DNA from 3 places in the Anaerospora sp. genome. Region 1 is predicted to be linked to each of the others. Evidence: a T-box and tRNA genes for the amino acid it is inferred to sense, from the RefSeq annotation. Region 1 holds a T-box; the other regions hold tRNA genes.

Region 1 (10,962 bases):
CCTGGTTCACCATCACCAATGCTGAGGGCATGGTACTGAACAAAGCTGACCAGCGTTATGTTACGGATGCACATGAGAAAAGATATAAGGTATGGGCATTATTATCAAATGGCTTTGACCGGGAATTAACAAGAAAAATACTGCAAGATGTAACTGCTCAGGAAAATGTTATCAGGCAGATTATGTTGTATGTAAGTCTATATAATCTTGATGGTATTAATCTTGATTTTGAAAATATGTATGAAGAGGATAAGGAACGATTCACTTCTTTTGTCAAGCTGCTAGCAACTGCTTTGCACGAGCAGAACGCTGTTTTGTCTGTAGATGTTACGGTTCCTTCCAATTCTGCCTTTTGGTCGCGCTGCTACGACCGGCGGGAGCTTGGTAAAATTGCAGATTATGTTATGGTAATGGCCTATGATGAGCATCCTCGCCTAAGCCCGGTCAGCGGATCGGTAGCTTCCTACGGCTGGGTTGAAAAAGGCATTGCGGCAACATTGGCGGATATACCGAAAGAAAAAGTAATTCTTGGGATTCCTTTTTATACTCGTGAATGGGAAGAGACTAGCAGTAATGGCACTGTAAAGGTGCAGGCAAAGACATTGTCAATGTCTCAGACGAATGAAATTCTTAAGGATAACGGCGTTAAGCCTGTCTGGCTGGAAGACAAAGGCCAGTACTATGCTGAATATACAAAAAGAGATAAGCAATATAAAATTTGGCTGGAAGAGCCGGCCTCTTTGAAGCTCAAAGCAGAACTAGCGCTGACATATCAATTAGCAGGTGTTGCCGCCTGGCGCAAGGATTTTGAAGAACAGCAAACTTGGGACGTACTAAAAACCGTGTTAAAACCAGCAGCTGCACAACCAGAGAATAAAGAACAGCAAGAGCAGAAAAAACAGAAAAAATCAAAAAGGCATAAAAAGATAAAATAATTATTTCCAGGAAATACCAAATAAAATGAAATAGACGGCCTGAACTGTAATGTTCAGACCGTCTATTTCATTTTATTGATTTTATCCAGTTCTCCAGTTCTTTTAATACTTCTTCACGGGCTACCCGAACTGCTTCCCCAGACCATTCCTGTCCGGTATCACCATCAAACCAGCTGTCTTTTTGACTGAAAGCGCTGGTAGGAAAAAATTTTTCTCTTGCAGATGCGTAAACACCATCAAGCATACTTTGTTTTATGGTTTTTCTGGTTACCTTTGCGCCAACTTTTTCTGTTGTAGTGACTTCCAGGCCGCTAGGGCCGGTGGCAATTTCGACGTGGCTAAGCAGCTTGCTTCTTTGACTGGCAGCGGCGATGGCCTTTTTAGCAGCAGAGGTTGCTTCTTCCCGTTTAATATCGTCATTCATTACAGATATGCGGACATTGCCAATAATCAGCTTATACATAACACACCTCCTATAAGCTATTGTATTTCTTATATTTTCATGTTAGAACCAGTAAAGACTGAGAATAGGCGAAAGTTGACATTCTATTTTTGCTACTATATAATGGTAATCAATAATCCAATGACACAGAGTAGTAAGTTTTGAAAGCAGGTGCAGAGAGTTGGCGGTTGTTGCGAGCCAAACCATGTTAAGCTGAACTCGCTGTGAAGGAGCGACTGCGAAACTAGGACTAGCAGTCTACGTGTTACCGGCGTTAACGGTAGTGAGTGGATGGGAGATCCCATCAATCAGGGTGGTACCGCGAGTAAATCGTCCCTGGCTAGAAGCCGTGGACGTTTTTTGTTTTTTATGCAAAAAAGCCTAGGAGGTTCTTCATGAAAGAAAAGTATACACCTCACGAAATTGAAACTAAATGGCAGCAGCATTGGTCCGATGCTAAGACCTTTAGTACCGAAGTAAATCGTCAGCGCCCAGAATACTATGTTCTTGAGATGTTTCCCTATCCTTCGGGAAATCTGCATATGGGACATGTGCGCAATTATTCCATTGGTGACGTAGTTGCTCGTTTTAAGGCCATGCAGGGCTACAATGTTCTCCATCCTATGGGATGGGATGCTTTTGGCATGCCAGCGGAAAATGCAGCGATTAAACATGGAATTCATCCAGCAAGCTGGACCTGGGATAATATTGCCAATATGCGCCGTCAGCAGCAGCAGCTTGGTCTCTCGTATGACTGGGACAGAGAGGTTGCTACCTGTCATCCTGATTACTATAAATGGACGCAATGGCTTTTTCAGCTGTTTTATGAGCGTGGCCTAGCATATAAGAAAAAGGCAGCTGTCAATTGGTGCAATGACTGCAACACTGTTTTAGCAAATGAACAAGTAGTGAACGGTCAATGCTGGCGCTGTGATTCAATAGTAGTAAAAAAAGAGCTTGAGCAATGGTTTTTTAAGATTACTGAATACGCTGACCGGTTGTTGTCTGACTTAGGTGAGCTGAAAGGCTGGCCGGAACGCGTAAAAACGATGCAGGAAAACTGGATCGGACGCAGTGAAGGTGCGGAATTTACATTTGCCATACCAGAGCTGAACGATGAGATTGCCGTTTACACTACACGCCATGATACTGTTTTCGGTGTTACTTATCTCGTGCTTGCACCTGAACACCGTTTAGTAGAAAAGCTAATTGCCGGCACACCGACAGAGCAGGCTGTGCGCCAGTTTGTAGAAAGAATCCGCAATATGAGCGAAGTCAGCCGTACTTCAACTGAGACGGAAAAAGAAGGCATGTTTACAGGTGCTTATGCCGTAAATCCCTTTACCGGAGCTCAGGTGCCAATTTGGGTGGCTAATTATGTGCTTGTTGAATATGGAACCGGTGCTGTTATGGGTGTTCCGGCACATGATGAGCGGGACTGGCAGTTTTCTACTAAGTACGGCTTAGCTAAGAAGGTTGTTATTCAGCCTGCTGATAAGCAGCTTCAATTGGATCAAATGTCCGGTGCTTATGATGGGCCGGGAGTGATGGTTGATTCTGGTGATTTTACCGGTCTTACCAATGAACAAGGCAAGTTAAAAATAGCAGAGTGGCTGGAAGCACAGAAAATTGGTAAACGGAGAGTGAATTACCGTTTACGAGACTGGCTGGTATCGCGTCAGCGTTATTGGGGTGCGCCAATCCCAATGATTTACTGTGAGCAGTGTGGTATCGTTCCTGTGCCGCACAAAGATTTACCGGTTAAGCTGCCGGAAAATGTGGACTTTACTTCCGGTTCCGTCTCACCTCTTGCCCAGGTAGAAGAGTTTGTTAATTGTTCCTGCCCCAAATGCGGTGGAAAAGCCCGCCGTGAGACAGATACGATGGATACTTTTATTGATTCTTCGTGGTACTACCTGCGCTATACCAGCCCACAAAGCCTGACCGAGGCCTTTGATGCTGCCAAAGCGAATTACTGGATGCCGGTAGATCAATATATTGGTGGTATTGAGCATGCAATACTACATCTATTATATTCCCGGTTCTTTACCAAAGTACTAAAAGATGCCGGTCTGGTAAATGTTAATGAACCCTTTAAAAACCTTCTTACGCAAGGAATGGTTATTAAAGATGGTGCAAAAATGTCCAAATCGAAGGGGAATGTAGTTTCACCTGAGGAGATTGTTGGTAAATACGGCGCTGATACAGCCCGGCTATTCATTCTTTTTGCAGCACCTCCAGAGCGTGATTTGGAGTGGAACGACCAGGGCGTTGAAGGAGCATTTCGTTTTCTCAATAGATTGTGGCGAATTGTAGATCATTTCGCACCTTTTATGGGAGACCGGACAGAGACAATCAACCAGGAAGAGTTGAGCAAATCTGAGCGTGAATTACGCCGGGCATTACATGCGTCTATTAAGAAGGTCACAGAAGATCTCGGCGACCGCTTCAACTTTAATACAGCTATTAGTGCAATTATGGAACTTGTTAATGCCATGTATGCGTTTAAAGAACAACAACAGCAGATCAATGCAGGCCTGGCACATGAAGTTATCTCCAGTTTGCTTAGACTGCTGGCACCCTTTGCTCCGCATATGGCTGAAGAGCTATGGCATGAGACTATCGGAGACAATAGTGTTCACAAACAACAATGGCCCATTTTTGACGCAGAAGCAATTAAGGTTGCTGAAGTTGAAATCGTTTTGCAAATCAACGGGAAAGTTCGGGATAAGCTGCTGATTCCGGTAGGAATTGATGCTGCCGAATTAGAGAAAAAAGCGCTGGAACAAGACAAAGTAAAGGCGTTGATTGAAGACAAGCAAATTGTGAAAGTCATCTGCGTTCCTCAAAAACTAGTGAATATAGTAGTAAAATAAAGGACAGGCTGCTTACTCTGCAGCACTGTCGCAAAAAGGCATCTTACGCACAGGCGTAAGATGCCTTTTTTTAGCTTCTAGGGAATGATTTCTTGTAACCACTGCCGGTCAATATACCACAGTCCTGCCTGCATGTCAGGAAACAGAGCGGTACCTGTTTTCTTTACGTGTTGATCATAGCGGAATAGGTTTTTCCAGCTGTCCTGGAGCTCTTTTTTGAGGTGGGGATAAAAGGGGGGGGTAACCACATCCCCAGTGTAACTAATTCCGTAGTGGGTTAGTTTTTCAGCGAACTTCGCTGCTTCTTCTTCTGATTGTCCGAGGTAACGTCGGTTCAAAATCTTGTTCCAATCGCTCATTCGGAAAGATACCGTATGCTGGAGAGGCACACTCAGTTTTAAGATTTGGGTTCCGGGGTGATGGTCGAGGTATCTTAGGTCGTAGAAAGTCCAAACGGCCGATTCTGTCAGTTTGGGCTTTGGTACAATACGCTGAGCATGTTCGGTGTACCACGAATAAGACTGTAAGAACACAGCGGATACTTCCCCATACTTCCGGGCGATGTATTCCAGCTTCACATAATGACAGCCTTCAGTCAGTAAATGGTGAACGACTTCATCGCTCTGGGCTGTATAGAGTGTTATGTGGTTATGGTAACAATCCATTCTTTTTTCAGCTCCCATATGGTTCCCACCCTGACTTCACTAAGAATGATGCTTTCATCAAATAAGCGATCCCAGCTTTTAATGATCTTTCGTTTAATGATGGGATAAAATGGCGTCATATAGGCAGTGCAGTCATCAATACCGTAGCGGTTTAACAGAGAAGCATGCTCTTTTTCATCCTGAGCATTTGCCGGAATATACATATAGTTAACAATCTTACCCCACTTGTCAATATCCAATGTGATCAGCTGATCTTGTTCAACTAAAAGCTCTATTTGCACATTCCCGGGGCTGTTTCCTATCTTAGCTTCTTCTGCCAGAGACACCCAAACGGGGTATTTTACATCTTCAGGTGGTCGTACTAGCTTGCTTGCTGCCTGATAGTACCAGTTGTACACATCCAGGTATAAACCAGCGTGATCTTCCATTTTGCTGACAATGTATGCCTTTTTTACTATATAGCGGTCATTTCTTGCTAATTCGTGTACGATGTTTTCGTGCTGTTTGGTCCATAATTTTACGAAGTTTTTCACAGTTTATCCCTACCAATCACAGCAGAATAAGGTATTAAATTGCAATTATTTTATAATGAATGAATCTGTAACGTCAAATTTTATTGATAATTTCGATAAAAAGATGTAGGTTTATTTTTTTATAGGCATTTGAATTGATTGCAGGCAAGAAAGAACCGTTTCTTGATGAAGTTTATTTAAATTATCAATGAGAGTTTAAAATAGCAATTGAAAATTGCGATTAGTTTAAATTATTTATTTGTGCTAGGATAACAAAAAAGAAGCTTACTTTATCAGGAGACTGAGACATAAGGGAGATAACCTATGCAACAAATAAATGCAATTGGAGATGCCTGTCCGCTTCCGGTAATTAAAACAAAAAAAGGACTCGCCGCAATGGAACAGGGCCAATTAGAGGTGCTGGTAGACAATGAGGCAGCAGCTCAAAATATCCGGCGGTTTGCCGAGTCGGCAGGATGCCAGTTTGACGTATCTCGTAGAGCTGGCATTTTTCACATTACACTTATAAAAGGAAAACCTCAGCAACACGAGCCTTCTTTTGAACGGGCAACAAGCGAGAAAAAAACAGTTGTTGTCCTATCGTCCGATACGATGGGTACTGGTAATGATGAGCTGGGTCACATTTTGATGAAGGGATTTATTTTTACTCTTACTCAACTGGAAATATTGCCTCATACCATTCTGCTTTATAACACGGGTGCGAAACTGGCCGTACATGGTTCAAATTCGCTTGAAGACTTAGTCAGCCTGGAACAGGGCGGAGTTTTAGTCCTGACCTGCGGCACTTGTTTGAATCATTTGGGCATCGCGGAGCAGCTCGGCGTAGGGGAAGCAACTAACATGTACCGCATTGTCGAAGAAATGCGGGACGCTGAAAGCATCCTTCGCCCGTGATGGATATGATTTATTTTGATAACGCTGCCACGAGTCTGCCCAAGCCACCAGCGGTTGGGCTTGCAATACTGGAGGCTATCAACACGTTTGGCGGGGCTGGAAGGGGCGGTCATCCGGCTTCTTTGGCCGCAACCCGCTGCATTTTCCGGGCTCGTAAAGCAGTTGCTGAGCTGCTAGGATCAACTGCCGATCAGACAGTTTTTACTTCCAATGCAACGGAAAGTTTAAATATTGCCATCCTTGGATTGCTGACTCCCCAAGACCATGTCATTACCACAGTCCTGGAGCATAATTCTGTATTGCGGCCTCTTTATAAGCTCCGTTCCCAGGGGATGGGATTATCCATTATCGGCATTGACCAAAAAGGAAATTTGGATTATGACGGTTTTTACCGTTCCTTTCGCCCTAATAGTAAAGCCGTTGTCTGCACCCATGCCTCTAATTTAACAGGTACAGTCACCAATCTGGATTTTGTCGCCGATTTTTGCAAAAAGAACGGTTTGCTGCTAATTGTGGATGCATCGCAAACCGCCGGCGTGCTTTCCGTTAATGCGGACAAGCTGGGCATTGATGTTCTTTGCTTTACCGGACACAAAGGGCTGTTAGGGCCACAGGGAACAGGTGGAATTTGCGTCCGCAAAGGACTTGCTGTAATGCCGCTTAAGGTAGGTGGCAGCGGGTTACACAGTTATTCGGAAATCCATCCGGAGGGTATGCCTGAAGCCTTGGAAGCTGGTACTGCCAACGGACACGGAATCGCTGGCTTGCTGGCAGGAGTTGAATACATTCTAAAGACGGATATGGCTGTGATCCGCAATAAAGAACTGGAATTAACGAGGCTCTTTCGTCAAGGAATTGAAACGGTTGCTGGCGTGCGCATCTATGGCGATGCAACTGTGCCGCATGCTCCCATTGTTACCTTAAATATCAGTTCTATGGATTCAGGTGAAGTGGGGGATCGCTTAGCAAGGGATTACAATATCTGCGTTCGAACAGGGGCTCATTGTGCTCCGCTGGCCCATGTGGCTTTAGGTACCCAGAGGCCGGGGGCGGTACGGTTTAGTTTTTCCTCTTTCAATACAGAGGCGGAAATCTACACAGGAATTCAGGCAATTGCTGAGATTGCCGCAGAAGGGGGAGCAGGGATAATTGGCTAGAGAGAAACAACCCAAATTGGTTATTGCTTTTCCCACAACAACGGCCGCAATGGCCATGGAGGCTGTCTGTGAAACCAAGCAAGGGCGTTTAATACCGATTCCTCGGGAAATCAGTGGCAGCTGCGGTCTTGCCTGGTGCGCGGAACCGCAGTGGGAGGATATGCTGCTTCAGATAATGGCTAAACATAAGATTGAATATCAGGAAAAGCGAATTATTTTACTGTATTAACGAAGGGCGGGATTTGCAAATGATCGAGAGGAAAACCCAGTTGCCTCAAATATTTGATAGCTTTGCAGAGGCAAGGCAAAATGGATTTTTAGCGATGAAAAAAATTAAAGACAGCGGCAAAGGGGTGGTGGGCCAGTTCTGTACCTATACCCCGCTGGAAATTTTTATGGCTGCCGACCTTGTCAGTGTGGGGTTGTGTTCTACCAGTGACGAGACCATTCCTGAAGCGGAAAAGGTGCTGCCGAGTAACCTGTGTCCGCTGATTAAGTCCAGTTACGGTTTTGCCATTACTGACAAATGCCCTTACATGTATTTTTCCGATTTGGTAGTAGGTGAGACAACCTGCGACGGTAAAGTAAAAATGTATGAACTTCTGGCTAAGGAAAAAAATGTTCATATTCTTGAGCTCCCCCGCAGGCAGGATACTCCAGAAGCTCAGGCACTTTGGCGTGCGGAGCTGGTACGGCTAAAGGAACGGGTGGAAAAGGACTTTGGTGTTACGATAACAGATGACCAGCTGCGCCAGGCGATTGTCAGGAGGAACATGGAACGCAGGCTGCTGAAGGAACTGTATGAGCTGAGTATTATGACGCCGCCGCCCATAACCGGACTCAGGCAGCTGCAAATTCTATTTGGCTCTCAGTTTAAATTTAACTGGGAAGAGAAGGTCGCGGAAATCCAAAACGCAATTGACAGTATCCGTGACGCCTATCTAGCAGGAGAGAGGCCGGTCAAGGAAGAGGCGCCACGAATTCTCATTACCGGCTGTCCAATGGGTGGTGTCACTGAAAAGGTAGTAAAGGTAATTGAGGAGGCTGGAGCAGTTGTCGTTGTTTATGAAAACTGTACCGGAGCCAAACAGCTGGACCGGCAGTGCCGGGAGGCGGGGGACCCACTGACCAATATTGCGGATCACTATTTGCAGATTGGCTGTGCCGTTATGACCCCTGACAATAACCGCTTTGCGCTTTTAGAACGTCTCTGTGAACAATTTCATGTCGATGGTGTTGTAGAAATGACACTGCAAGCCTGTCATGCCTACGCAGTAGAAGCTCATTCGGTTAAAGCGTTTATGAAACGTAAGGGGATTCCGTACCTGCAATTGGAAACTGACTATAGTACATCCGATATCGGTCAGCTATCCACCCGGGCTGGTGCTTTTGTGGAGATGTTATAAGATATGATACAAGCGTCTGTAGGCATCGACTGTGGTTCTACTGCCTGCAAAGGCATCCTTCTCCAAGGGGACAATATTCTTGCCTCTTGTATGCTGCCTACCGGCTGGAGCCCCAAGGACACATCCCGGGCAGTTTTAGGTCAACTGCTGGAAAAGACCGGAATAAAAAACGAAAGTGTCCATATTATTGCTACCGGTTATGGGCGTGTGAGCATCGATTTTGCGCACCAGACTGTGACAGAAATTACGTGTCACGCGCTGGGGGCAGAGTACCTGCTGCCGGGGGTGCGCACAGTTGTTGATATTGGCGGACAGGATTCCAAGGTGATTGCCGTGGAGGATGGACATGTCCGCTCTTTTCAAATGAATAATAAATGTGCCGCAGGTACCGGTCGTTTTTTGGAAATGTCGGCTAACCGCATGGGTATTGATATGGCGGAGTTTTCGGCCCTCCTTTCTGCCGGAAAAAGCTGTTCGTTAAGCAGCATGTGTGCCGTGTTTGCCGATTCGGAAATCGTATCGCAGCTAGCAGCGGGAAAAAGCCGTGAGGAAGTGGCAGGCGGCATTGTTCATTTAGTTGTCGACCGTACTGTTGCACTGGCGGCCCAAGTGGAGCCTTCTAGCCCCGTACTGCTCACAGGCGGCTTAGCGGGGGTGGAGGGGCTGCGACTGACTTTAGAGAAAAAGATTGGCTTTCCGGTAGTTTCATCCGGTTTATCTTGTTTTGCTGGTGCTATTGGCGCTGCGAGAATATACTGGGTAAGAAAAGCCCGGAGAAATATTTCTGAGCAATAAAATTTCTATAGATTTTTTCTTATAAATAAAGACTGCCAGTATGCAGGTGCGGGACTGCTGCTGGCAGTCTTTGTAATATTTTGTCAGTTTTTCGTGTAATTATAAAATAATTGTGATTATTATAAGAATTATAGTAATTATCAATTGTATTTGAGTTTGTTCATTTAAAATCACGATTAGTGCATTTAAATTATCTGTGTTAGGATAACACACAGATAAGCTTGTCTTAATTAGCGAATTACAATTAACTATTAAATTGCTGTTAGTTTATCAATTATACTGCGGAGTGTAGCTTTATATTGAATTCTGTGGAGGAAGGCAGCTCTAGCAAAGAAATCCCCGCCTTTGTGTATTCTAGCGGCGGCCAGGCAGGATGATGACAGTGGTAAATATTGCAAGGACGGAGGGCGTTGAATAATGAGAAAAGCAATTATTTTGTATGTAACGGCAGTCATGGTTGCTTGCCTGATAGTGGCAGGCTGCGGCCAATCGGCAAGCACGACCGGTCAAGTGCCGACAATTAAAGTCGGCTATACGTTCGTGGATCATCACGCCAGCTTGATGGTCGCGGCGAAAAAGGGTGAGGCGTTTCAAAGCTCCGGCACTTATTTGAAGCCGGTGGTGGACAAAGAGAAATATGAGCTGTTTGACAACGGGAAAAAAATTGCGAATATTGAACTGGTTGTTACCAAAAGCGGTTCTGAGTCAGCTGTACTTTTCGCCCAAAAGCATATTGACTTATCTCTGCTTTCGGTGACTGCCGGGATGGCGGCAATTGACGGGGGCACGCCGATCAAAATACTGTCACCGCTGCAGACTGAAGGACTGGCTCTCGTTTTCCCAAAAGACAGCGCGGTGAGCGGCTGGGATGGCTTTATCACATACCTTAATACAAAAGAGGAGCCGGTAAAGATCGGTTACCATTCGCCGACAAGCGCGCCGCTGATGGTGTTCGAAGGAGCATTAAAGCAAAACAAAGTGCCATATACGCGGAATCCCAACGAGCTCAATGCCAAGATTTTGCTGGTGGACCTTAAGGATACGCCTAATCTGATACCTGCACTCACCAGCAAACAAGTGGACGGGTGGGTAGGACCGTCGCCGCATCCCCAAGTGGCAGAGAAAACGGGGGTTGGCAAAATTGCGCTTGACCTGCGCGATTTACCCCCGCAGGGTGCCTGGCATGATGCTCCCTGCTGCGCTATCGCTGGGCGGACAGAGTTTCTCTCTCAGAATCAGGCAGTCGTGGTGAAATTTCT
Region 2 (10,962 bases), on a different contig from region 1:
GAGGGGTTCCCGAGTGGCTAAAGGGAGCAGACTGTAAATCTGCCGGTTTTCACCTTCGAAGGTTCGAATCCTTCTCCCTCCACCACTTTTGTATTACATGCTTTCATGCGGGTGTAGCTCAATGGTAGAGTCCTAGCCTTCCAAGCTAGCTGCGTGGGTTCGATTCCCATCACCCGCTCCATATAATCTTTATGCGGCCGTGGCGGAACGGCAGACGCGCTAGTCTCAGGAACTAGTGGGAGCAATCTCGTGGTGGTTCAAATCCACTCGGCCGCACCAAATGATGCAATAAAAGGAATTAGCCCAGGATTACGGGCTGATTCCTTTTTTGAGTTTTTAGATGTAATAGTAACTATTATGTATAATAAAGAGCTCAGACCGGTAATACTACAATATTGCACTTTTATTGTCCGGAAAAATATTTATTTTAAAAATAGGTTTTAGTAGGTCCTAGTAGTTTATAATAAAAAGGGTACTTAAATTATAGTCTTAACAAGGGGGTTCGTTCAGAGTTGGAAAAAAAGCATGCGGGTATTATAGGAATTGGATCTTATGTACCGGAAAAAGTAATTACAAACGGTGATTTAGAAAAAATAATAGATACATCTGATACCTGGATTGTGGAGCGTACCGGAATTCGGGAAAGACGTGTTGTTGGTGCAGAACAGGCAACATCAGATTTAGCCACTATAGCCGCTGAGCGGGCTTTGGCTGATGCCGGAGTCAGCGCTGAAGAGCTTGACTTGATTATTGTTGCGACTGTAACTCCTGACATGGTGTTTCCATCGGTTGCCTGTCTGGTTCAGAATAACTTGAAAGCTGTTAATGCGGCTGCTTTTGATCTCACGGCCGTATGCTCCGGTTTTATGTATGCTCTCGTGACCGGCAGCACATTTATTCAAACAGGAATGTATAAAAAGATTCTCATCATTGGGGCAGAAGCATTATCGACAATTACTGACTGGACAGACCGCAATACGGCTATCCTGTTTGGTGATGGAGCCGGCGCTGCTGTTTTGGCGGAGGTTCCTGAAGGATTTGGTGTTCTTGGAGTTCATCTAGGCGCTGAAGGTGCCGGCGGTGATTTGCTGAAAATGCCTGCCGGTGGATCCCGCCTTCCTGCAACTGCGGAAACGGTGGCGCAGCGTCTTCACTACACCCGTATGGATGGAAATGAAGTATTTAAATTTGCGGTTAAAGTTATGGGAGAGGCCGTAAAGCAGGCACTCGAAATGGCGAATTTGACAACCGCAGACATTGACTATCTGGTACCCCACCAGGCTAATATCCGGATTATCCAGTCTGCTGCCAAACGCGTTGGCATGCCGATGGATAAAGTCGTTGTCAATGTTGACAAATATGGCAATACTTCAGCAGCTTCCATACCAATTGCGCTTGATGAGGCTGTTAAAGACGGTAAGATCAAAAAAGGCGACACAATTGCCATGGTTGGTTTTGGCGGTGGGCTGACATGGGCAGCAAGTATTGTCAAGTGGTATAAGTAGTTAATATAAAGGACCTGCGTGGTATTTGGTGCTGCGCAGGTTTTTTTTACCGGCTTTGAAGTTTGTACGTAATTTATTATATAATAAAGGTATTGAAGTATGCGGGGTGGAGAAATGACGGCACCAATGTCTATGTATCATTCAATTGCATTAGATTTAGCACAGCGAATTATTAACGAAGAATTTCCGGTTGGCGCAAAGATTTCAGGCAGGACGCTATTGGCAGGTAATTATAATGTGTCTTCTGAAACAATTCGCAAAGCGGTTGCCCTGCTTAAAGATGGCAATGTCGTATCGGTAGCACAAGGCAAAGAAGTGGTGGTGCTGTCTGTGGAGCAGGCACTGCGCTTCATTGAGCATTCTAAAAACGTAGAGTCGGTATATTCGCTAAAACAGGAACTGGAATTGCTTCTGGAGAGAAAACACGAAATTGATGTGCGTCTTGAAGAGGTTTTTACTAATATCATTGGCTATTCTGACCGCCTCAGGAATCTGACTCCTTATAATCCGGTTGAAATCAGAGTTCCTGAATACTCTCATTTGCCGGGAAAAACGATTGCCGATGTTAAGCTGTGGCAGCGCACAGGCGCTACCTTAGTTGCAATCCGGCGGGGAACGGAAGTGATTATATCACCGGGACCTCTTGCTGATATTCAAGTAAATGACCGATTAGTAGTTGTCGGTAGTGCTGACGTAATTCAGCAGGTAACCCGCTTTATTCAGGCCATTGAGTAAGTTGAGGGCGCGGGTGAATAGCTTTTATTGACAGGGGACAGCATTGACAAAGCGGACATAAAGTGATAATATTAGTAATATAACTTCATATATGCGGTTGTGGCGGAACGGCAGACGCACCATCTTGAGGGGGTGGCGGAGAGATCCGTGTGAGTTCAAATCTCACCAACCGCACCATCATAGCAACTAAGGCTTCTAGGACAAAGTCAGAAGCTTTTTTTTAGTTTTATGAGGAGAGTAGTACGTTTTCCCCGTAGCCTGGGCAATCTAAACTAGCAGCGACGGAGGAGTTACAATGAGCATGGAAAGACCTGATGTTAAAACCTACAAATTGACACCGGAAGAAATTGAAAAACTACTATCCGCTAAATTTGGCACAAAAATTGAACCGGTCAATAATGCCAAGCTTGCAAAACAGCGGCAGCAGCGTGCACGGCGAGACGAAAATAAAACCGAATAGTTTTATGCGAAAACCTTCGATACCTTATCGGAGGTTTTCGTACTTATTTGTAAGAGAAATACCAAAAGCAGTGACACCGTTAGTCTTGGTTCGCAGCAATAATCAACTATAGTGATAGGGGGGGCGCCAGAGCGTTAGGGCATGATGGAGATGAGATGATAATGGACAGACAAATGGAAACGGGGCTGTTACGATTAACCGCCCAAATAGTGGAAAATACCATTGAAGCGTTGACATTAACAAAATATATGAGTCCTAGTCAGCGGGAAGCCGCAACAAGAGAAGCTACGGAGATTGTGCTTCTCACAATGCATAATACGGTACGTCTGCTTGATCAGGAAGAGGACAAGCCCACAGCTTTTGAGTGCCATAAATAAGTAAGGCCTGACACCGAGGCGCCCCTGTTAATCGATACGAGATTAATTCATGGGAGAATAGTTGAAGGACTTTTCCTAAGTTTGTAGAATTTTGATGTAAAAAAGCATGATTTGGTGATATAATGAATAAAAATTTTCAATTAGTGCAAACCCTGTTTATTATTGTCGTATTTTTTCTTACCGGCTGCGGCAATATCTCTAAGCAACCTGAGTCCTCAGAAGGGCCGAAAGGACAAACGTCTATTACAGTAAGAGACAAAGCTCCTGCAGCCTCTCTCTCGGTGCCTCGCGGAATTCCTGTACTCATGTATCACAGCATTGGCGATGAACGAGATAATGATGCCGTTATCTCCAAAGAAAGATTTGTCGAGCAAATGGATTTTTTATACAAAAACCATTACAATCCCATTACTTTGGATGAGCTAGCCGGCTATATCAGTGAAGGGAAAGCCTTGCCTGAAAAACCGGTTGTGCTTACTTTTGATGACGGCTACCGGGATACTTTTGATGTGGCTATGCCTATATTAAAACAATACAGATTTCCCAGCATGGTATTTATTCCTGCCGGGGAGGTCGGTACAAATTTAACATGGGAACAACTCAAGGAAATGAAGGCATCTGGAATGCAAGTCGGCTCGCATAGTTATTTTCATAGAGAGTTGGCAAAGCTTTCTCCAGCAGAGCAAGCTGAAGAAATTGCAAAATCCAAACAAGTACTTGATCGCAACCTAAATCAGGATACCCGTTGGTTTTGCTACCCGTATAGCAGTTATAACGACATTACGCTTAAGCTTCTGCGCGAAAAAGGGATGACGTTTGCTGTAACGACTAACGCTGGCTGGGCCAAAAAAGGTGATAATCCTTTAGTGTTGAATCGAGTCTGGATAGGCAATTCTGTGGATCTTAAGCATTTTGAAGAACGACTAACCAAAGAAGACTATTCTATACTTTAAAATAGTCCAAAAAACAAAGAAGAGGGCGAGCGATGACGAAACTAGCCATTGCCTCAAATATATACTTTCGCTTCATTATTATTAACCTAGTATTTTTACTGATTACGGCACCGTTTATCACTCTTTTCGGACCGTTTGATAACATTAAACGAAGTGTGGTAGGAGCTGTTCTAACTTCACGTCATCCACACTATATTACATGGATCTTCTCTGAAAAGGAAATTAAAGAGATTGTGGGAGAATTTAACCCGACTAACCAGCCTAAGCAGGACTTGTTTCAGTTTACAAAACGGGAAACGAGTTCGCTTCGACTAGTCAACATTAATGCTACCCGTTTTACTGGTTATATGCTTGAGATTCCTGACCCAACCCGCGTCAAGGCGGCTACTGCTCAGGATATACAAGAAAAAGGCGATACTACCAGTTCGATTGGAATTGCTAATAATGCAGTAGCTGCTATTAATGCCGGCGGGTTTTATGATCCAAATGGTACTGGCACGGGAAGGCTGCCATATGGAGTAATTATTAATGAGGGCAAATTCCTGATCGGCGGCGATATAAAAGAGCAGGTTCAGCTAATTGGAGTAACTAAGGCCGGTGTTTTAGTAGCCGGTAATTATACACCTAAAGAAATGCGGGAAATGAATGTAGCAGAAGGGGTTTCTTTTGGACCACCGCTTATTATTAATGGGAAAAAACTCATTAAGGATGGAGATGGTGATGGCGGCTGGGGCGTTGCGCCGCGGACCGCTATTGGTCAGCGTAAAGATGGAACGATTTTGCTTTTAGTCATTGACGGAAGGCAGCCAGGCTATTCGCTGGGGGCAACTCTATTGGATGTGCAAAATATTTTGTATGAGCAAGGTGCCTATGTGGCAGCTAATTTAGATGGTGGATCTAGCACTACACTGTATTACAATGGAAAAGTAGTGAATAAACCTTGCGATATGCTAGGTGAACGTATGATTCCCACCGCTTTTATCGTAAAATGATGAGGAGGGCAGCTAGTGAAATCAAGTTATAAACTGGCAATATGGCTGTTGGCAGGCCTTTTGTTTCAGGCAAGCTTTTATTTTTATCTGGATCGGGTATTGTTCGCCCCTGCTACCTCATTTCAAGTTAGTGCAGTCACAGAAGCACATGCAGTTGTAGACGGGAAAACCTATTACTCCCGAAATAAACACTATATGGCAGTTGTGAAAGATGAGTCTGTAGAAATCTATGGGACGTCACCAAAAGCATTGCTTCGTTCAATTCCCTTGAATAATCAAAAGGTATCGTATTTTAAATGGCTGGAAGATCGCGATTTGGCGCTTATGGCCGTTTATACTGATAATACTGCCAAAGATGCTACTAAAGTTGTCCTTACTCAAATTAATCCTCATTCTGATGGACATCAGTTATCTACTACGATTGACAAACTACCGACAGGCAGTAAAATTACAGATGTCGCTTATTCAACGGCCACTAACGTCATATACATGCAGGTTTTAGTTGCAAGCGGTCCTGAACAATATCGGATTTATCGTACCGATGCTAATCAGGATTTAAATCGGGTCTATCTTTCAGGAACCCGCATTGGCCGGATTGGAGTTCTCTTTGACCAGGACTCGCTCATTTATGATAATTTGGCAGAAGGCATTGTTTATGTACGTAATGGTGACGGGAGCTGGCGAGTTATTTCACCGTACGGTGCAAAATACAATCTGGTTGGCGTAGATGGCAAGAATAATATTTATCTGGCCAAAGTGAATGCTCAGGGTTTAGCGGAAACGGTGCTTAAAGGCAAGCTGAAAGTGGGGTTTGAGCTTGACCGGACATTGACGAAGCCGACAGATGTACGCTTTTTAACAATGGAGGCTGCTGAAGCAACGGTGAAGAAATAACAAAAGACTTGGAACAACTGTTCCAAGTCTTCTTTTATGCGGGTATGTGCAGGACATCTTTCTTTTCATGGTGAAACTTAGTATACAATCCATGGGAGGTGCCTAATGTCTAATCTGAGAGTGTACAGTATGATGATTTTAACAGCGCTGTTTTGGTCAGGTGCGTTTATTACCGGGAAATTTGCAGTACGTGAGTTCCCGCCTTTTGCACTCACATTTTTCCGCTTTTTATTTGCCCTGCCTTTTATTTTTACCATCCTATATTATAGGCGCCAAGAGCGCTGGCTTCCCAAGCGGGACGAATGGCTGCCTCTGTTATTACTTGGATTTGCGGGGACTTTCTTGTATCATAGCCTGTTTTTTGCGTGCCTCCAGTACACAACCGCAATTAACTCATCGCTGATTGGCTCAACAAATCCAATGGTGACAGCATTATTGGCAGCTATATTTTTAGGAGACAAGATTAATCGAGTACGACTGGCCGGCTTTTTATTGTCCTTTTTTGGTGTTTTTTTGGTCATCACTGGTGGTGACTGGCAAGTAATTCAGCATCTCAGTATAAATACGGGAGACATTTTAATGTTTGGTGCCGTCTGGAGCTGGGCTGGTTATTCCATTCTCAGCCGGAAGGTCATGCAAAGATATGACCTGTCTCCCTTGATGATTACCGCTTATACATTTCTGGTGTGTACAGTAGTGGCTATTCCTTTTGTTATCTGGGAGCAGCCGATGACGTACCTTCCCGATACTACCTTAGGGGGATGGCTGGCAGTTGGCTATATGGCTGTTTTTGCCTCTGTGATTGGATATCTTTTTCAGCTTATTGCCATCCAGGAAATTGGTGCGTCCCGGTCAGCGATTTTTATTAACCTGGTACCAGTTTTTACTATCGGCCAGGCGTGGTATTTTCTGCATGAGCCGGTTACAGTAGTAAAAATAGCTAGTGCCATTATTATCATTTCGGGAGTATACTTAGCAGTAAGGCCAGCTGATGCTAATCGGGATCAAAGACAAGCTCCTCACCATCACCTGGAATAAAGAGGTTTTTAATCTGCCGTTCCCTAGCTAAAGCTCGCAGCTCATTGCGAGTCAGCAGGCAATGGTTGAACGCTTCCATATGGACAGCGATTACTTTGGCCGCCGGAACATAACGGCACAGTGTAATTACGTCTTCGCTGTCCATGACGATTGGTCCTCCCGTCAGAAACTGGGCGGCACCGGTATTAATTACCACAATATGCGGGCGGTAGCGGTCAAGTGCGGCTTTCGTGTCGTTGCACCATATTGTATCGCCGGCAATATATAAGGAAGCCCCCTGATGCTCAAATACAAATCCTGAAACCGGTCCCATGTTCACCCCAATTGTACCTGTTCCATGCTGGCCGCTTGTTCGGCTAATCGTTATGCCATCCCAATGCAGGCTGCTAGCAATCGGGTGAGGCGTAGTAAAGGAGAAGCTGCGCAGCTTTTCCTCATCGCCAGGCTGACAAAACAAGGGGATAGTTTTAGGCAGAAGCTCCTTAGCACGTTCATCAAAGTGGTCGCGATGTAAATGGGTGACGCAGGCTGCATCGGCAGTAAGCAAATCGGAAAGCGGCATGGTCAGATCAAGCAGTGGATTTGGCTTTGGGTTGGGAGAATTGTCTACGGCGCTCATTGTCCCTGCTGAGCTCAGCATAGGATCAATAAGTATTCTTTTGGCTCCTAAAGTAACTAGCAGCGTTGCATGGCGAATTAAACGGATTTTCAAATCATCCTGCCCCCTTATCATAGTCTTATCATAAGCATAGCCTATAGTGACTGTAATCTCTAATAGGCACGCAAGTCAAAAGCTGGCTGTCGCTTACGTCAGGAAAGGAAATGAACAATTATGCTTGATTATATCGATTATGAAATTATCGAATATCTAAAACGTAATGGAAGGGCTCAATGGAAAGAAATCGGCCGTCAGATTCATCTTACCGGACAAGCTGTTGCCGATCGGGTTCACCGGCTTGAGGATCTGGGGATTATTGAACGGTATACAGCTATTATGGATGAAAGTAAGCTAGGAAAACCGGTTATTGCTCTAATTACCATCTTTATGAAGACTACGCTTCATGATGAACTGCGGCAGTTTCTTAAGAGCCGGACAGAAGTAGAAGAAGTGCATCGTATCAGCGGAGAAGGCTGTTATTGGTTAAAGGCCTGCTTTCCTGCTAATTCAGATTTAACCAGCTTTTTAAATTTACTGCTGCGCTACGGAAATTACCGTGTAAACTTATCGATTGAAAAGCTGGAATAGAGATTATGTAAGAAGATATTCGGATGAAAGAGAACATATTTGTATATAGTAAATACTATCTGTATTAAAGGAGATTATAGTGACCGCCAAGCGTTTTTTAGTTATTCGGCTTAGCTCAATTGGGGATGTATTGCATTGTACTCCTGTTGTACGAGAATTGAAGCAAGCCTTTCCTGCTGCACATATAACATGGGTCGTTGGCCGGGGGGCGGCAGATTTGCTGGAAGCTAACCCTTACATCGATGAGGTCTATGTATGGCCGCGGGAAAAATGGGAAGATCATATGCGCCATGGCCGTTTTGCTGAGGCCTGGAAGCTGTGGCAACAGCTTCGTCTTGATTTGCGTGCCCGTAATTTTGATATTGCACTTGATGTGCATGGCCTTTTCTTAAGCGGCATGGTGGCACTAGCCAGTGGTGCTAAAAGGCGCATCGGCCTATCAAACACGCGAGAACTGAATAGCTTATTTATGACGGAAATAGCGCCTGCTCCAGAAAGCGAAAGCCATATGATTCAGCGGTATCTCAGCATACTGCAGCCTTTCGGCATTAAGCCTGGCAGTTACAATATGACGCTGGAATTAACGAAACCAGATATTGACTTCGCAGAGCAGTTTCTGGCCTCGGCAGGGATCAAGCCGCAGCAAAAGCTTGTTGCACTTATACCGGCAACAACATGGTCTGCCAAAAACTGGCCTCCCGAATATTTTGCTGAGCTTGCCGATGCACTAGCTCAGCATGCGAGAGTTATGCTGTGTGGTGGTCCGGCTGACCGCTGCCTGGCGCAACAAGTATTGCAGAAAACGAGCGCACCTGTTATTGATGCCGTAGGACATACAAATTTGCCTCAATTGGCTGCCTTACTGAAAAAATCTACCGTCGTTGTCACTGGTGATACAGGACCTTTGCATATGGCGATAGCTATGGGAATCCCTACTGTTAGCATCTTCGGACCCACTAATCCTAATCGCTTTGGTCCGTTGGAACAAGGCCATTCTGTTTTGGAGGCAGAGCTAGGCTGCAGGACTTGTCATAAAATGAAGTGCCGCTTCAATCATCAGCAATGCATGAAGGATGTTCTGCCTCAGCAGGTAATACAAGCTATTAAGCCCTATCTGCACTAATTTAAGTAGGAGGTTTTTGTGAAGGTAGATTTACATATTCATACGACTGCATCAGATGGATCTTGGACGCCGGAGCAATTAGTCTCTCAAATACAGCAAGCTGGAATCTCTTTTTTTGCGGTCACCGACCATGATACTGTTGCTAATGTTACCGAAACTGAACAATTAGCAGCAACTGCAGGAATTGGCTTTTGTACAGGAGTGGAAATATCCACGACGCTAAAAAGGCAATCATTTCATATTTTAGGATATAAAATTAACTTGCAGACAGCAGCGTTGCAGCAATTACTAAAACATAATTATGAGTTAATGGAAGAAGCAGATCACGACAGTATTAAGAAACTAATTGCTGCAGGTATAAAGTTGGATTATCAGGAATATGTCGACTATCAGCATAATCCTGCCCGGGGAGGATGGAAATCCTTAAGCTTCTTGATTGATAAAGGCTTATGCACAGATGCGAAGGACTTTTTTGCTAATCTCTTTACGCCACTTGCAGGAATTACTTTCCCTGAGTTTCCATCGCCTGTCAAGGCGATAGAAACGATCCGCCAGGCGGGAGGAATTCCGGTGCTGGCTCATCCGGGCAGCGCTTTTCACGGCACTGAATTGGAAGAAACGTTAAATTATTTTGGCAAGGTTGATATCGCCGGTGTTGAGTGCTATCATCCCAGCCATAAAGCAGAAACGGTGCGTGCTGCTATAGCATGGAGCCGCCGTCACAACAAGCTGATTACCGGCGGTTCTGATTGCCATGGCGTGTTTTTGCCTGATCGCCGATTGGGTTATCCTGACATCCGGTTGAATGAACTCACATTAGAATCAATTTATCCGCAATAGATAGAAGAGACTCCCGGCTTTAAGCCGGGAGTCTTTTACTTCGCAGGTATTTTGTTATAACCTTTATTACCGTAGGGCTGTAGTTTGAGCAGCCACTGTTCTTCTAATTTGTTTAATATTTCTTTACAGTCGGGCGATTGAATATCAGCCGGCTTTAACTCTTCCAATATCTCAAAAGTAAAAGAAGTCTCACCGTAAGTCTGCCAGTCCTGCTGTAATTGGGAATTGCGATGACAGTTCATTTTCAATTGAAACCGGTTGCTGTTCACAGAGCCGTCTAAGTTAAGGCTGCTGCCGATTAGAAGTTTGCCGTTAGCAGTATTGCGTATTTGATAAATCCCGGTAGGACGCGGTGTTTCCTTATAGCGGGTTTTCAATTCTTTTTTTCTATCCATAAAAATACACTCCTTTATTATAACATGACCCAATACTGGGAGCCATCGGCAATGCGGTCCATGAACCCATACTCGATTAAATAACGCCGCAGCGTTACGTAGTCGGAATGGACTTTTTTTAGGATGGCATTGACCTCTTTTTCTGAATAGCGGCAGTTCGGATCAAACCGCTTGATAATATGCCGTAAAACAGCTACTTTGCGTTTTTCTTTACCAGGAAACTCACTTAATGGACCTGCTAAGCCTTCAGGAAAATAGGCACGTAAGATTTTTTCGTTGTCCTCTTCTGTCATAGCATATCGTTCATCAACCATAGTAGCGGTCTTATGAATGGTGATAAAGGAAGACTGCTGCGCAGGTTTGGCAGTTACCATTCCCATAATGGCTAAAAATACTTTTGCCTG
Region 3 (10,962 bases), on a different contig from region 1:
TGAGCTATTCGTTCCCGGTGAAGGCTATGATTGTATTATGTCAGCCGACTATTCGCAAATTGAATTGCGCATTTTGGCTCATATCTCTGGTGATCCTGGTTTGCAGGACGCATTTGTCACTGGCCAGGATATTCATACTCGTACCGCTTCAGAAGTCTTTGGTATACCGCTTGCTGAAGTAACCGGAGAAATGCGTTCCCGGGCGAAGGCTGTGAATTTTGGAATTGTCTATGGTATTAGTGATTATGGTCTGTCACGTGATATTGGTGTTACCCGTAAAGAAGCAGGGCAGTATATTGATAATTATTTTGACCGCTATAAAGGCGTAAAGACTTTTATGGATGAGGTAATCGCCAGTGCCCGGACTACCGGTTACGTGACAACACTGTTTGGCAGGCGGCGGTTTTTACCCGATATTAACAGCAGAAATTTTAACCTACGCTCTTTTGCCGAACGGACAGCCATGAATACGCCTATTCAAGGAACTGCTGCAGACGTGATAAAGAAAGCCATGATTGATGTTTCCCAGGCTCTTCAGGAGAAACAGCTATCCAGCAGGCTTTTGCTTCAGGTTCATGATGAATTGGTCCTTGAAGTAAAGGCGGAAGAAGTGGAAGTGGTGGGAAATATGATTAAACAAGCAATGGAGAAGGCTGTTTCGCTTAATGTGCCTTTGATCGCTGATATTAAGACTGGACCTAACTGGGCCAAAGCAAAATAAGGGAGGAAGCTATGCCTGAATTGCCGGAAGTAGAGATTATTAGGCGTTCGTTAGTTGACAAATTGGAAGGGCGTCGAATTCATGGTGTAGAGATCTTGTTGCCCCGCCTGATTAAATGGCCATCAGCTTATGAATTTCAAGCTTTGGTGACAGGTAAAACCATTCAAAAGCTTGAAAGAAAAGGCAAATATTTGATTCTGCAGTTAGATGACAGCATGATGCTGGTTATTCATCTGCGTATGACCGGCCGGTTATATTTTGTTGATAATGAAGAAAAGACCGATCGGTTTACACACATCATTTTTGATTTGGGCGAGGGCTGTAAGCTGCTTTATGCAGATACACGAACATTAGGGACGTTGTATGCAATGCCTGCAAGTGAATTATGGCGCATTGCCGGATTAGCGGGTATGGGACCGGAACCTCTTACTGCCGAGTTCAGCCTGGCTTATTTCAGAGGATTAGTTCATGCCAGAAAAGGGAGAATTAAGGCGCTGCTGCTTAACCAAAAGCTGATTGGCGGTTTAGGCAATATATATGTTGATGAAGCGATGGCTATCGCGAGGATTGATCCGGACCGTCTAGCCTGCTCCTTAAATGATCAAGAGGCTGGCCGGTTATATGAAGCGATTAATCAGGTCATTGAAGACGGTATTAATCATGGCGGCACTACTTTTCGGGATTACCGTGATGGTACCGGTAAAAGTGGCAGTCATCAGAATTATTTAGCTGTTTATGGTCGCAAAGGACAACCATGCAAGCGGTGTGGGACACCTATTGAACGCAAAGAAGTAGCTGGCAGAGGTACGCATTATTGCCCGAATTGTCAGCGTTAACGGAGGTTAATGTGTATACAATTGGGTTAACTGGAGGTATTTCCAGTGGAAAAAGCACAGTTAGTGCTATGCTTGAACAATTGGGAGCAGCTATTATTGATACAGATATAATAGCACGCAAGATTGTTGAACCCGGACAGCCTGCATGGCAGGAGATTGTTGCCGCCTTCGGAACAAGCTGTCTTTTCCCGGATGGTCATATTAACCGAAAGCTGCTTGGTGAAATTATTTTTACCGATGATCATAAACGGCGGGTTTTAGATAAAATCACTCACCCCCATATTCAAAATACTGCTAGGCAAGCTTTGCAAGCTGCAGCTCAACAGGGGATAAAAACAGCGGTTCTTGATGCACCACTGCTGATTGAAGTTGGCTGGCAGCACATGGTGCAAGCGGTTTGGGTTGTGTATGTTGATGAAGAAACGCAGATTGAGCGGCTAATGAGACGGGATCGCTTAGATCGAAGTCAGGCCTTGGCCCGTATTCATTCTCAAATGAGTTTGCGTGAAAAGCTTCTCTTTGCTACCGTTGTTATTGATAACAGCGGTAATTTGGAGGCGACCCAAAAGCAGGTATTTGCCGCCTGGCAGTGCCTTGCAGCGAATCAATGAAAGAACATCATATTTTTTGAGATTATACATAGGCTGTAAAAGAGTACAGTACATAGATGGAGTGATCATATTGCGCAGAAAAGCCTGGCTGAAAGTTTGGCTCGTTGTTATGATACTTTTGGCGGTTGGCAGTTACGCAGTTTATTGGACTGACTGGTTTCAGAAAAAATTTGTATATCCTTTGCCCTATCAGGATTTGGTGTATCAATATGCATTAGAAAATAATATTAGCCCCTATCTTGTTGCAGGAGTTATTCTTGCAGAAAGCAAATTTAACCCTAAAGCAAAATCTCCTAAGGGAGCTACCGGTCTCATGCAAATTATGCCTGAAACAGGCCAATGGATTGTCAGCCAAATAGAGAATGAATATGAGCAAGTCGGCGATTTAACAGATCCAGAAACTAATATTCAATTAGGAACTTGGTACTTGACTTCTCTTAGAAAAGAGTTTTCCAGTAATGAAGTGCTGATGCTGGCTGCCTATAATGGAGGCAGGGGCAACGTAAAACAATGGATGAATAAATATGGCTGGACGATGCAATTTGACGAAATTCAGCAAATTCCGTTTCGGGAGACGCGTGAGTACGTAGGTAAGGTGCTGCACAATAAGCAGCGCTATGAAGAGTTATATGGCCGCTAAGTAAAGGGGTTGATTTTTTGCAGAAGAAAGCGGTTCTTTTATTGATTTGTTTAGTGCTTACTGCTGCTATTGTTACCGGGTGTAGTAAAAAGAGTGATCCTTCGCAAACTCAGCCGGCTAAACAATTGCAGCGGGGAGGCCAGTTGACTTATGGAACCTTACAGGAGCCCAATACACTCAATCCTTTATTATCTGACTTGATGGCAACAGCGGAGGTTGGCAGACTTGTATTCAGTGGTTTAATTACCAGCGATGACAAAGGACAATGGATGCCTGATCTTGCTGCAGAAGTGCCTACACTTCAGAATGGGGGCGTTAGTGCTGACGGCCTGACGGTTACTTATAAGCTGCGGTCAGGGGTTACCTGGCATGATGGGATACCGTTTTCGGCAGAGGATGTAAGATTTACCTGGAATGTAATTATGAATGGCCAGAATAAGGTTGTATCTCAGGAGGGATATAACTTTATTACAGCAATAGAGATACCGGACAGTCAAACTGTTATTGTGCGTTTCAAGGAATACTATGCACCTTATTTGACGCTATTTTCGACTATTCTTCCCAAGCATAAATTAGAAGGAACCCCGGACCTTAATAAGGATTCTTTTAATCGTATGCCTATAGGGACGGGGCCTTTTAAATTCAAAGAGTGGAGAATTGCTGAGAGTATAACCTTTGAAGCAAATGGTGCTTATTTTCAAGGTCGACCTGCTCTTGATACGATTCTTTATAAGATCATTCCGGATACGAATATTTTGCTTACTCAATTAAAATCCGGCGATATTGATCTTGTTACAAATATCGTTCCTGCTCAGTTGGAGCAATTTAAGGCGATTGCCAATGTGAAAACCATGATTACTCCCAGTATGGTTTGGGAGCATTTGGATTTTAACTTGGATAATACTCTGTTTCAAGACGTTCGGGTGCGACAGGCCATTCAGCTGGGCATTGACAGGCAGGCGCTGGTAGCTGCATCACTTCGCAATGTAGCAAGTGTGGCTTTAACCGATCAACCGCCGTTTTCCTGGGCGTATAACGGGAATGTAAAATCGATCGGCCGTGATGTAAATGCCGCCAAAGAACTCTTATCACAAGCCGGATGGCTGCCTGGTATTGATGGCATTTGCGCAAAAGACGGACGCAAATTAACGTTTACACTTGTTACAACAAATGGCAATAAAATGCGTGAAGCAGTGGCACAGCAGCTTGCACAGCAATTGAAGGATATCGGGATATTGCTGCAGGTGCAATATGTAGATGTTCCCGGTTTCTTTGCCGATGTGCTTAAAAATCGCCGTTTTGAAGCAGCTATGTATGCCTGGGTGGCAGGCATTGACCCTGAAAATAGCCGGTTATGGCATTCGAAATATATTCCCGGGCGGGCAAATGGCTTTGACGGACAAAATTACAGCGGCTGGCGTAATCCTGAGATGGATAAATTGACGGAACAGGGTAGAATGACGGTGGATATGGAACAACGCAAGCAGATTTATTACCGTATGCAAGAAGTAATCGTCCAGGAAGTTCCCGTTATCCCGCTTTATTACCGGGCGACAATTGATGTTGTGAAAAACAATATCGCCAATTATCGACCGAATCCTACGCCGGCAGGAAACTTCTGGAATGCTTGGCAATGGGGATTTATAAAATAGATAACTAATCATTTTATGTAAAAAGGTCTTGACGCAATAAAAGTGTTATGGTAATATAACAATGTCGCTGATGGCGATAATGTGTAATGCGGTCGTGGCGGAACGGCAGACGCGCTAGTCTCAGGAACTAGTGGGAGCAATCTCGTGGTGGTTCAAATCCACTCGACCGCACCATATCCTTTATACCCCTCACCATGCGGTTGTGGCGGAACGGCAGACGCACCATCTTGAGGGGGTGGCGGAGAGATCCGTGTGAGTTCAAATCTCACCAACCGCACCAAAAATGAAAGTAAAGCTTACAAACAAAGTGTTTGTAAGCTTTTTTTATTTTGCAAATGAGAGTAACGTCCAGTACCTTGTCAGCTCTAATCCGGTGAATGCTGGCGGCCAATTTTCCGCAACCCTTCGTTGTCGTCAGTCAACATACATCCGGTATGCCTCCTTCCTCCGCCTCGGTTTGCGAAAAATAGCCTCACCACTATCCTATCGTTTTAAAGCTGAGAAGGTACTAGCTTTTTGCTTGACAAAGGCAGACTTAATTTGATAGTATATATATAAATAAAACATGCATAAAAATTAAATAATTTCACCAGATATGCAGAACTCTTTATTGACGAATGGTGGTTTATAAAAAGATTCCTTGCTATTTGGCAAGGAGTTTATTATTTCTTCTAATGTATTTTATTAATAATTATTCAAAGGTGGAGTTGCTATGAAGGGGAAATTGGTCCTGGAAGATGGAAGCTGCTTTTACGGACAAATGATTGCCGGTGAGTTTACCACTGGTGAAGTCGTTTTTAATACAGGGATGACTGGTTATCAAGAGATACTTACTGATCCGTCTTATTGCGGGCAGATTGTTACAATGACATATCCGTTAATTGGCAATTATGGTGTTAACGCAAGCTTTGATCAATCGCGAAAGCCTTTTGTAAAAGGTTATATTGTGAGCGAACTGTGTGATAAACCAAGTAACTGGCAGTCAGAAGATTCGTTAGTTAACTACTTGAAAAAGAATAAAATCTCCTGCCTTTATGATGTAGATACCCGTGCTATTGCCAAACGAATTCGTTCGGCCGGTACGATGCGTGGCTGGATTGTTCCTGAGGATATTGATGAGCTGGCGCTGAAACAGGTAATGGAAGTCCCATTGGATAATCAGCAGGTTAAAGAAGTTACTACAGAACGTGTATACAAAATGCCGAATACGGGATACAAGGTTGTCGTTATGGATTTCGGTATTAAGCAGAATATCCTGGATTCTTTGCATAAAACAGGTTGTGAATGTATTGTGGTTCCGGCACAAACAGATGCAGCTGCGATACTGTCTTATGAGCCGGATGGAATTTTCTTATCAAATGGCCCTGGCGATCCTCAGGATGCCCAATATGCAATTGAAACAATAACAAAATTAATTACACAAAAGCCTATTTTTGGAATTTGTCTTGGTCATCAGCTGTTAGCGTTGGCGATGGGAGCGCAAACCTATAAACTCAAATTTGGCCATCGTGGCTCGAATCATCCGGTGAAAGATTTGGAATCAGGACGTGTGTATATTACCTCTCAAAATCATGGCTATGCTGTCGATGAGGCTTCGATCAGTAATTTGGATGTTACTGTTACTCACCGGGCCGTTAATGACGGTACAATAGAAGGATTCAAGCATAACAGTTTGCCCGTATTTTCTGTCCAATATCATCCGGAAGCAGCACCGGGACCAGATGATAGTGCGTATTTATTTACTGAATTCATTTCGCTGATGGCGAAGGAGGACTGACATGCCGAGAAAACAACATTTACATAAAGTAATGGTTATAGGGTCGGGGCCGATTATCATTGGTCAGGCCGCTGAATTTGATTATGCCGGTACTCAGGCTTGCCAGGCTCTGAAGGAAGAAGGGCTGGAAGTCATTCTTGTTAACAGCAATCCGGCAACGATTATGACTGATGCTAATATTGCAGATCGTGTGTATATTCAACCGCTTACGCCGGAAGTTGTAGAAGAAATAATTGCAAAAGAAAGGCCTGACGGCTTACTCCCAACACTAGGAGGCCAGGTAGGGCTTAATCTTGCGGTTAAGGTGGCGGAACTGGGGATATTGGCTAAATATCAGGTAGAGCTTTTGGGAACTCCGCTGGAAGCAATTAAGAAGGCTGAGGACCGGGAGCTGTTTAAGGCTACGATGGAGCAAATTGGTCAGCCGGTACCAGAAAGTGCAATTATTGAACATTTTGATGAGGCGCTTGAATTTGCGCATAGAATTGGTTACCCGCTGATTGTCAGACCGGCCTATACTTTGGGGGGGACTGGCGGCGGTATTGTTACAGATGATGTTGAACTCGAAGAGATTGTTGCCAAGGGCTTAAAACACAGTTTGATTCATCAAGTGTTGTTGGAGCGCAGTGTAGCGGGCTGGAAAGAAATCGAATACGAAGTTATGCGTGACCGGGCCAATAATTGCATTACCGTGTGTAATATGGAGAACTTTGATCCTGTAGGGATTCATACCGGTGATAGTATTGTTGTGGCTCCTTCGCAAACGCTTACCGATCACGAATATCAAATGCTCAGGACGGCTTCTTTAACCATTATCCGGTCCCTTGGAATTGAGGGTGGCTGTAATGTACAGTATGCACTTGATCCCTATAGCCGCCGCTATTATGTTATTGAGGTCAATCCACGGGTCAGTCGCTCCAGTGCACTAGCTTCCAAAGCTACCGGTTATCCTATTGCAAAAGTAGCGACTAAAATTGCGATTGGCTATCATTTGGATGAAATTAAAAATGCCGTTACACAGAAGACAATGGCTTGCTTTGAACCGGCATTGGATTATCTTGTTGTTAAATTCCCCCGATGGCCTTTTGATAAATTTGCCCATGCTGATCGCATATTGGGAACACAGATGAAAGCAACCGGCGAAGTAATGGCAATTGACCGTTCTTTCGAAAGTGCACTATTAAAAGCGGTACGTTCTCTGGAAATTGGTGTGCACAGCTTGCAGTTAGCTACGACAACTGAATTATCGCCACAGGAGATTCGCCATAAATTACGTATTGCCAATGATGAACGGTTGTTTGTGATAGCTGAAGGTATGCGGTGGGGAATAAGTATTGAGGAAATTCATGAAAGGACTGGAGTTGACCGGTTCTTCTTAGAGAAAATACACAATATTATTGCTATGGAGCAGCGGTTGTGCCGTGAAATTCTTACTAAAGAGCTGCTGGCTGCAGCGAAAAAAATGGGATTCGCTGACAAAACAATTGCTGAGCTCAGTCGTAATACCCAGCAAGAAATCCGCAGGGATCGTCAGCAATGGCAAATCAGGCCGAATTATAAAATGGTCGATACCTGTGCCGCTGAATTTGAAGCTGTTACTCCTTATTTTTACTCTACGTATGCGCAGGAAGATGAAGTGAATGTCACAGACCGGCAAAAGGTTATGGTACTGGGATCGGGTCCGATTCGAATTGGCCAGGGCGTAGAGTTTGACTATTGCTCGGTCCATTCGGTATGGTCGCTAAGAAAAATGGGACTGGAAACGATTATTGTTAATAATAATCCGGAAACAGTTAGTACTGATTTTGATGTTTCTGATCGGTTGTATTTTGAACCGCTTACACCAGAAGATGTGCTGAATATTATAGAGAAAGAACGGCCTGAAGGTGTAATCGTACAGTTCGGCGGTCAGACTGCAATTAACCTGGCCGGTCCGCTGGCCGAAGCAGGTGTTGCCATTCTAGGGACTTCAGTAGCTGATATTGATCGTGCTGAAAACCGGGAAAAGTTTGACGATTTGCTGGAAAAGCTGGATATACGGCGGCCTGTTGGTGCGAGCGTAACTAATTTTCAGGATGCTCTTAGCAATGCTGAGCAAATCGGTTTTCCCGTGGTGGTTAGACCTTCTTATGTATTAGGCGGCAGAGCCATGGAAATTGTATATAACGCACGTGAGCTGGAAGATTATATGACGAAAGCTGTTAAGGCCTCGCCAGAGCATCCTATTTTAATTGATCATTATATGCAGGGAACGGAGGTTGAGGTCGACGCAATTGCTGATGGACACCGGGTATTTATACCGGGCATTATGGAACACATCGAAAGGGCGGGAGTCCACTCGGGTGACAGCATTGCAGTGTATCCTCCGCGCAATCTTTCAACCGCTGTAATTGAGAAGATTGTGGACTATACGGAACGGTTGGCCCTCGGACTGCATGTAAAGGGACTGATTAATATCCAGTATGTGATTGTGGAGGAAACTGTGTACGTACTGGAAGTAAATCCTCGCTCTAGCCGCAGTGTGCCGTTTTTAAGCAAAGTAACGCATGTCCCTATGGTTGACATTGCCACGCGGATTGCGTTGGGAGCAACTCTGGAAGAAATGGGCTTTCAGTCCGGACTATTGGCTCCAGCTGGATATTGGGCAGTAAAAGCGCCGGTATTTTCCTTTGCAAAAATGCAACAAGTGGATATTGGCTTAGGCCCTGAAATGAAATCAACGGGTGAGGTAATGGGGATTGCGCCGCAGTATGAACAGGCGCTGTATTTAGCCTTAATTGCTGCAGGTATGAGTATTCCGCATAAAGGAACGGTACTATTTGCAATCGCTGATAGAGATAAGCTGGAAGCCGGTAAAATTGCAGCTGGTTATCAGGCATTGGGATATGATTTGGCAGCTACAAACGGTACCGCAGAGTATTTGCAATCACTCGGTCTTATTGTACAAACGATTGATACAAAAACGGCAGGCTCCACTAACCTGCAGGCTGCAATCCGGTCGGGAAATATCAATATGGTAATTAACACAATCACCAGGGGTAAGCATCCGGAAAGAGAAGGCTTTAAATTACGGCGTGCGACGGTGGAATACGGAATTCCCTGCTTGACATCTATGGATACGGCACGTGAAGTGATCAGTATTGCCAGAGATATTCGGAACAATACGATGCCGACTATTTTGGCAATGCAGGATTATGAGAAACAGTTCATGGCTGAGAAATGCTGAGAAAATTATAATTATTTATTGTTAACTAGGAAAAAGCCAGTTGATTTTTTTCTAAACTCATGATATTATTAAATCCCGGTAAGGTATTGTAACTTTGCCGGGATTATTGCGGCCCTGTGGTGTAGCGGTCTAACATGCCGCCCTGTCACGGCGGAGATCGACGGTTCAAATCCGTTCAGGGTCGCCAATTGCGGAAGTAGCTCAGCGGTAGAGCATCGCCTTGCCAAGGCGAGGGTCGCGAGTTCGAATCTCGTTTTCCGCTCCATAGGGGTATAGCTCAATTGGTAGAGTAGCGGTCTCCAAAACCGTTGGTTGAGGGTTCAAGTCCTTCTGCCCCTGCCAGACTACAAAGCCCACGGAAGTTATTCCGTGGGCTTTGTGCATGCTATTTAGCTAAATTCCTGTTCTTTCACCTTTAGTACTTCATCGCGCAAGCTGAACCATACCTGCTGAAATAACTCGTTGTAGCGAAGTGTAGTTCTGAGGGTTGCTATATCGCGCGGGCGAGGCAAGTCAATATTGACGATTGTTTTAATTGTTCCCGGATGAGCGGTCATAATCATAATCCGGTCACTGAGGCAGAGCGCTTCATCAATGCTATGTGTGATGAAAACAGTTGTCTTATAGGTTAATTCCCAGATCTTTAACAGCTCCTGCTGAAGGATAATCCGATTTTGCTCGTCTAGCGCGCCAAAGGGTTCATCCATTAGTAGGATTTCCGGATCGTTTGCAAAGGCGCGGGCAACGCTGACCCGCTGCTTCATGCCGCCTGACAACTGACAGGGATAAGAATTGGCGAATTTAGACAAGCCAATCATTCTGATAAACTTATCGGCAATTTCATTTCGCTTTTTTTTAGGCATGCCTCTCATTCTTAGGCCGTAGGCAACATTGTCTTTAACCGTCATCCAAGGGAAGATGGATTGTTCCTGAAAAACCATTGAATTGACGGGGCGGGTATTGTCATTTGCCTTTAGTTCAAATTCGCCAGATGAAGCTTCTTCAAGGCCGGCGAGAATTCGGAGCAGGGTAGTTTTGCCACAGCCGCTCGGACCTACTATAGAGAAAAATTCGCCATCTTGGATTGATAAATTAATATTTTCTAAGGCCCATACCGGATCAGCTTGCGTTTTAAAGTTTTTACTGATATTTTGGAGTGTGATTTTTACATCACTATTGCTCATCATCAACACCTCCTAGCGGCACTGCTGCTTCCAGGGTAAGACCCAGCGCTCCAGTATATCCAGCACGATGGAAAAAATATATCCAAGGGCCGAAAGTGTCATTAATGCAACAAACATTTGCTCTATGTCGAACATATCGTAGGATCTCCAGATCATCCAGCCGACACCCGCTTTAGCTGCAGATAATTCAGCTGCTACTATGAGAATCAGAGCCATGCCCATGCCCAGTTTAAGCCCAGCGAAAATCATGGGAAGTGCTCCGGGAAAGGCAACGGTGAGATAAAAATCTTTGCGGCTGGCCCCGAAGTTTTTGGC

The links. The T-box of region 1 lies ahead of leuS (leucine--tRNA ligase). A T-box ahead of a tRNA ligase gene usually reads a tRNA of that ligase, here a tRNA-Leu.
Region 2: it has a tRNA-Leu gene. The T-box ahead of leuS (leucine--tRNA ligase) is inferred to sense a tRNA for this amino acid. The anticodon was not compared.
Region 3: it has a tRNA-Leu gene. The T-box ahead of leuS (leucine--tRNA ligase) is inferred to sense a tRNA for this amino acid. The anticodon was not compared.

The regions. Positions count from the first base shown of each region.
Region 1 covers NZ_DALZUO010000002.1:239,723-250,684, forward strand. Annotated here, with positions in the region: gene RTR76_RS03210 (glycosyl hydrolase family 18 protein) at 1-935, shown strand, start outside; gene RTR76_RS03215 (hypothetical protein) at 1,003-1,398, opposite strand; T-box leader at 1,510-1,718, shown strand; gene leuS (leucine--tRNA ligase) at 1,773-4,253, shown strand; gene RTR76_RS03225 (DUF3841 domain-containing protein) at 4,331-4,936, opposite strand; gene RTR76_RS03230 (DUF3841 domain-containing protein) at 4,894-5,451, opposite strand; gene yedF (sulfurtransferase-like selenium metabolism protein YedF) at 5,755-6,345, shown strand; gene RTR76_RS03240 (aminotransferase class V-fold PLP-dependent enzyme) at 6,345-7,502, shown strand; gene RTR76_RS03245 (DUF3343 domain-containing protein) at 7,495-7,731, shown strand; gene RTR76_RS03250 (double-cubane-cluster-containing anaerobic reductase) at 7,751-8,908, shown strand; gene RTR76_RS03255 (acyl-CoA dehydratase activase) at 8,912-9,703, shown strand; gene RTR76_RS03260 (ABC transporter substrate-binding protein) at 10,121-10,962, shown strand, end outside.
Region 2 covers NZ_DALZUO010000013.1:97,334-108,295, reverse strand. Annotated here, with positions in the region: tRNA gene RTR76_RS12275 (tRNA-Tyr) at 1-85, shown strand, start outside; tRNA gene RTR76_RS12270 (tRNA-Gly) at 108-181, shown strand; tRNA gene RTR76_RS12265 (tRNA-Leu) at 194-279, shown strand; gene RTR76_RS12260 (beta-ketoacyl-ACP synthase III) at 513-1,505, shown strand; gene RTR76_RS12255 (TrkA C-terminal domain-containing protein) at 1,620-2,240, shown strand; tRNA gene RTR76_RS12250 (tRNA-Leu) at 2,334-2,417, shown strand; gene RTR76_RS12245 (hypothetical protein) at 2,536-2,700, shown strand; gene RTR76_RS12240 (hypothetical protein) at 2,862-3,077, shown strand; gene RTR76_RS12235 (polysaccharide deacetylase family protein) at 3,200-4,030, shown strand; gene RTR76_RS12230 (phosphodiester glycosidase family protein) at 4,063-5,022, shown strand; gene RTR76_RS12225 (hypothetical protein) at 5,038-5,916, shown strand; gene RTR76_RS12220 (DMT family transporter) at 6,022-6,954, shown strand; gene RTR76_RS12215 (MBL fold metallo-hydrolase) at 6,911-7,666, opposite strand; gene RTR76_RS12210 (Lrp/AsnC family transcriptional regulator) at 7,787-8,200, shown strand; gene waaF (lipopolysaccharide heptosyltransferase II) at 8,280-9,323, shown strand; gene RTR76_RS12200 (PHP domain-containing protein) at 9,342-10,163, shown strand; gene RTR76_RS12195 (GIY-YIG nuclease family protein) at 10,199-10,558, opposite strand; gene RTR76_RS12190 (DUF2087 domain-containing protein) at 10,576-10,962, opposite strand, start outside.
Region 3 covers NZ_DALZUO010000040.1:3,107-14,068, reverse strand. Annotated here, with positions in the region: gene polA (DNA polymerase I) at 1-721, shown strand, start outside; gene mutM (bifunctional DNA-formamidopyrimidine glycosylase/DNA-(apurinic or apyrimidinic site) lyase) at 733-1,557, shown strand; gene coaE (dephospho-CoA kinase) at 1,569-2,168, shown strand; gene RTR76_RS19895 (lytic transglycosylase domain-containing protein) at 2,230-2,808, shown strand; gene RTR76_RS19890 (peptide ABC transporter substrate-binding protein) at 2,826-4,460, shown strand; tRNA gene RTR76_RS19885 (tRNA-Leu) at 4,549-4,634, shown strand; tRNA gene RTR76_RS19880 (tRNA-Leu) at 4,657-4,740, shown strand; gene carA (glutamine-hydrolyzing carbamoyl-phosphate synthase small subunit) at 5,173-6,237, shown strand; gene carB (carbamoyl-phosphate synthase large subunit) at 6,239-9,463, shown strand; tRNA gene RTR76_RS19865 (tRNA-Asp) at 9,574-9,650, shown strand; tRNA gene RTR76_RS19860 (tRNA-Gly) at 9,654-9,728, shown strand; tRNA gene RTR76_RS19855 (tRNA-Trp) at 9,730-9,805, shown strand; gene RTR76_RS19850 (ABC transporter ATP-binding protein) at 9,853-10,650, opposite strand; gene RTR76_RS19845 (ABC transporter permease) at 10,660-10,962, opposite strand, start outside.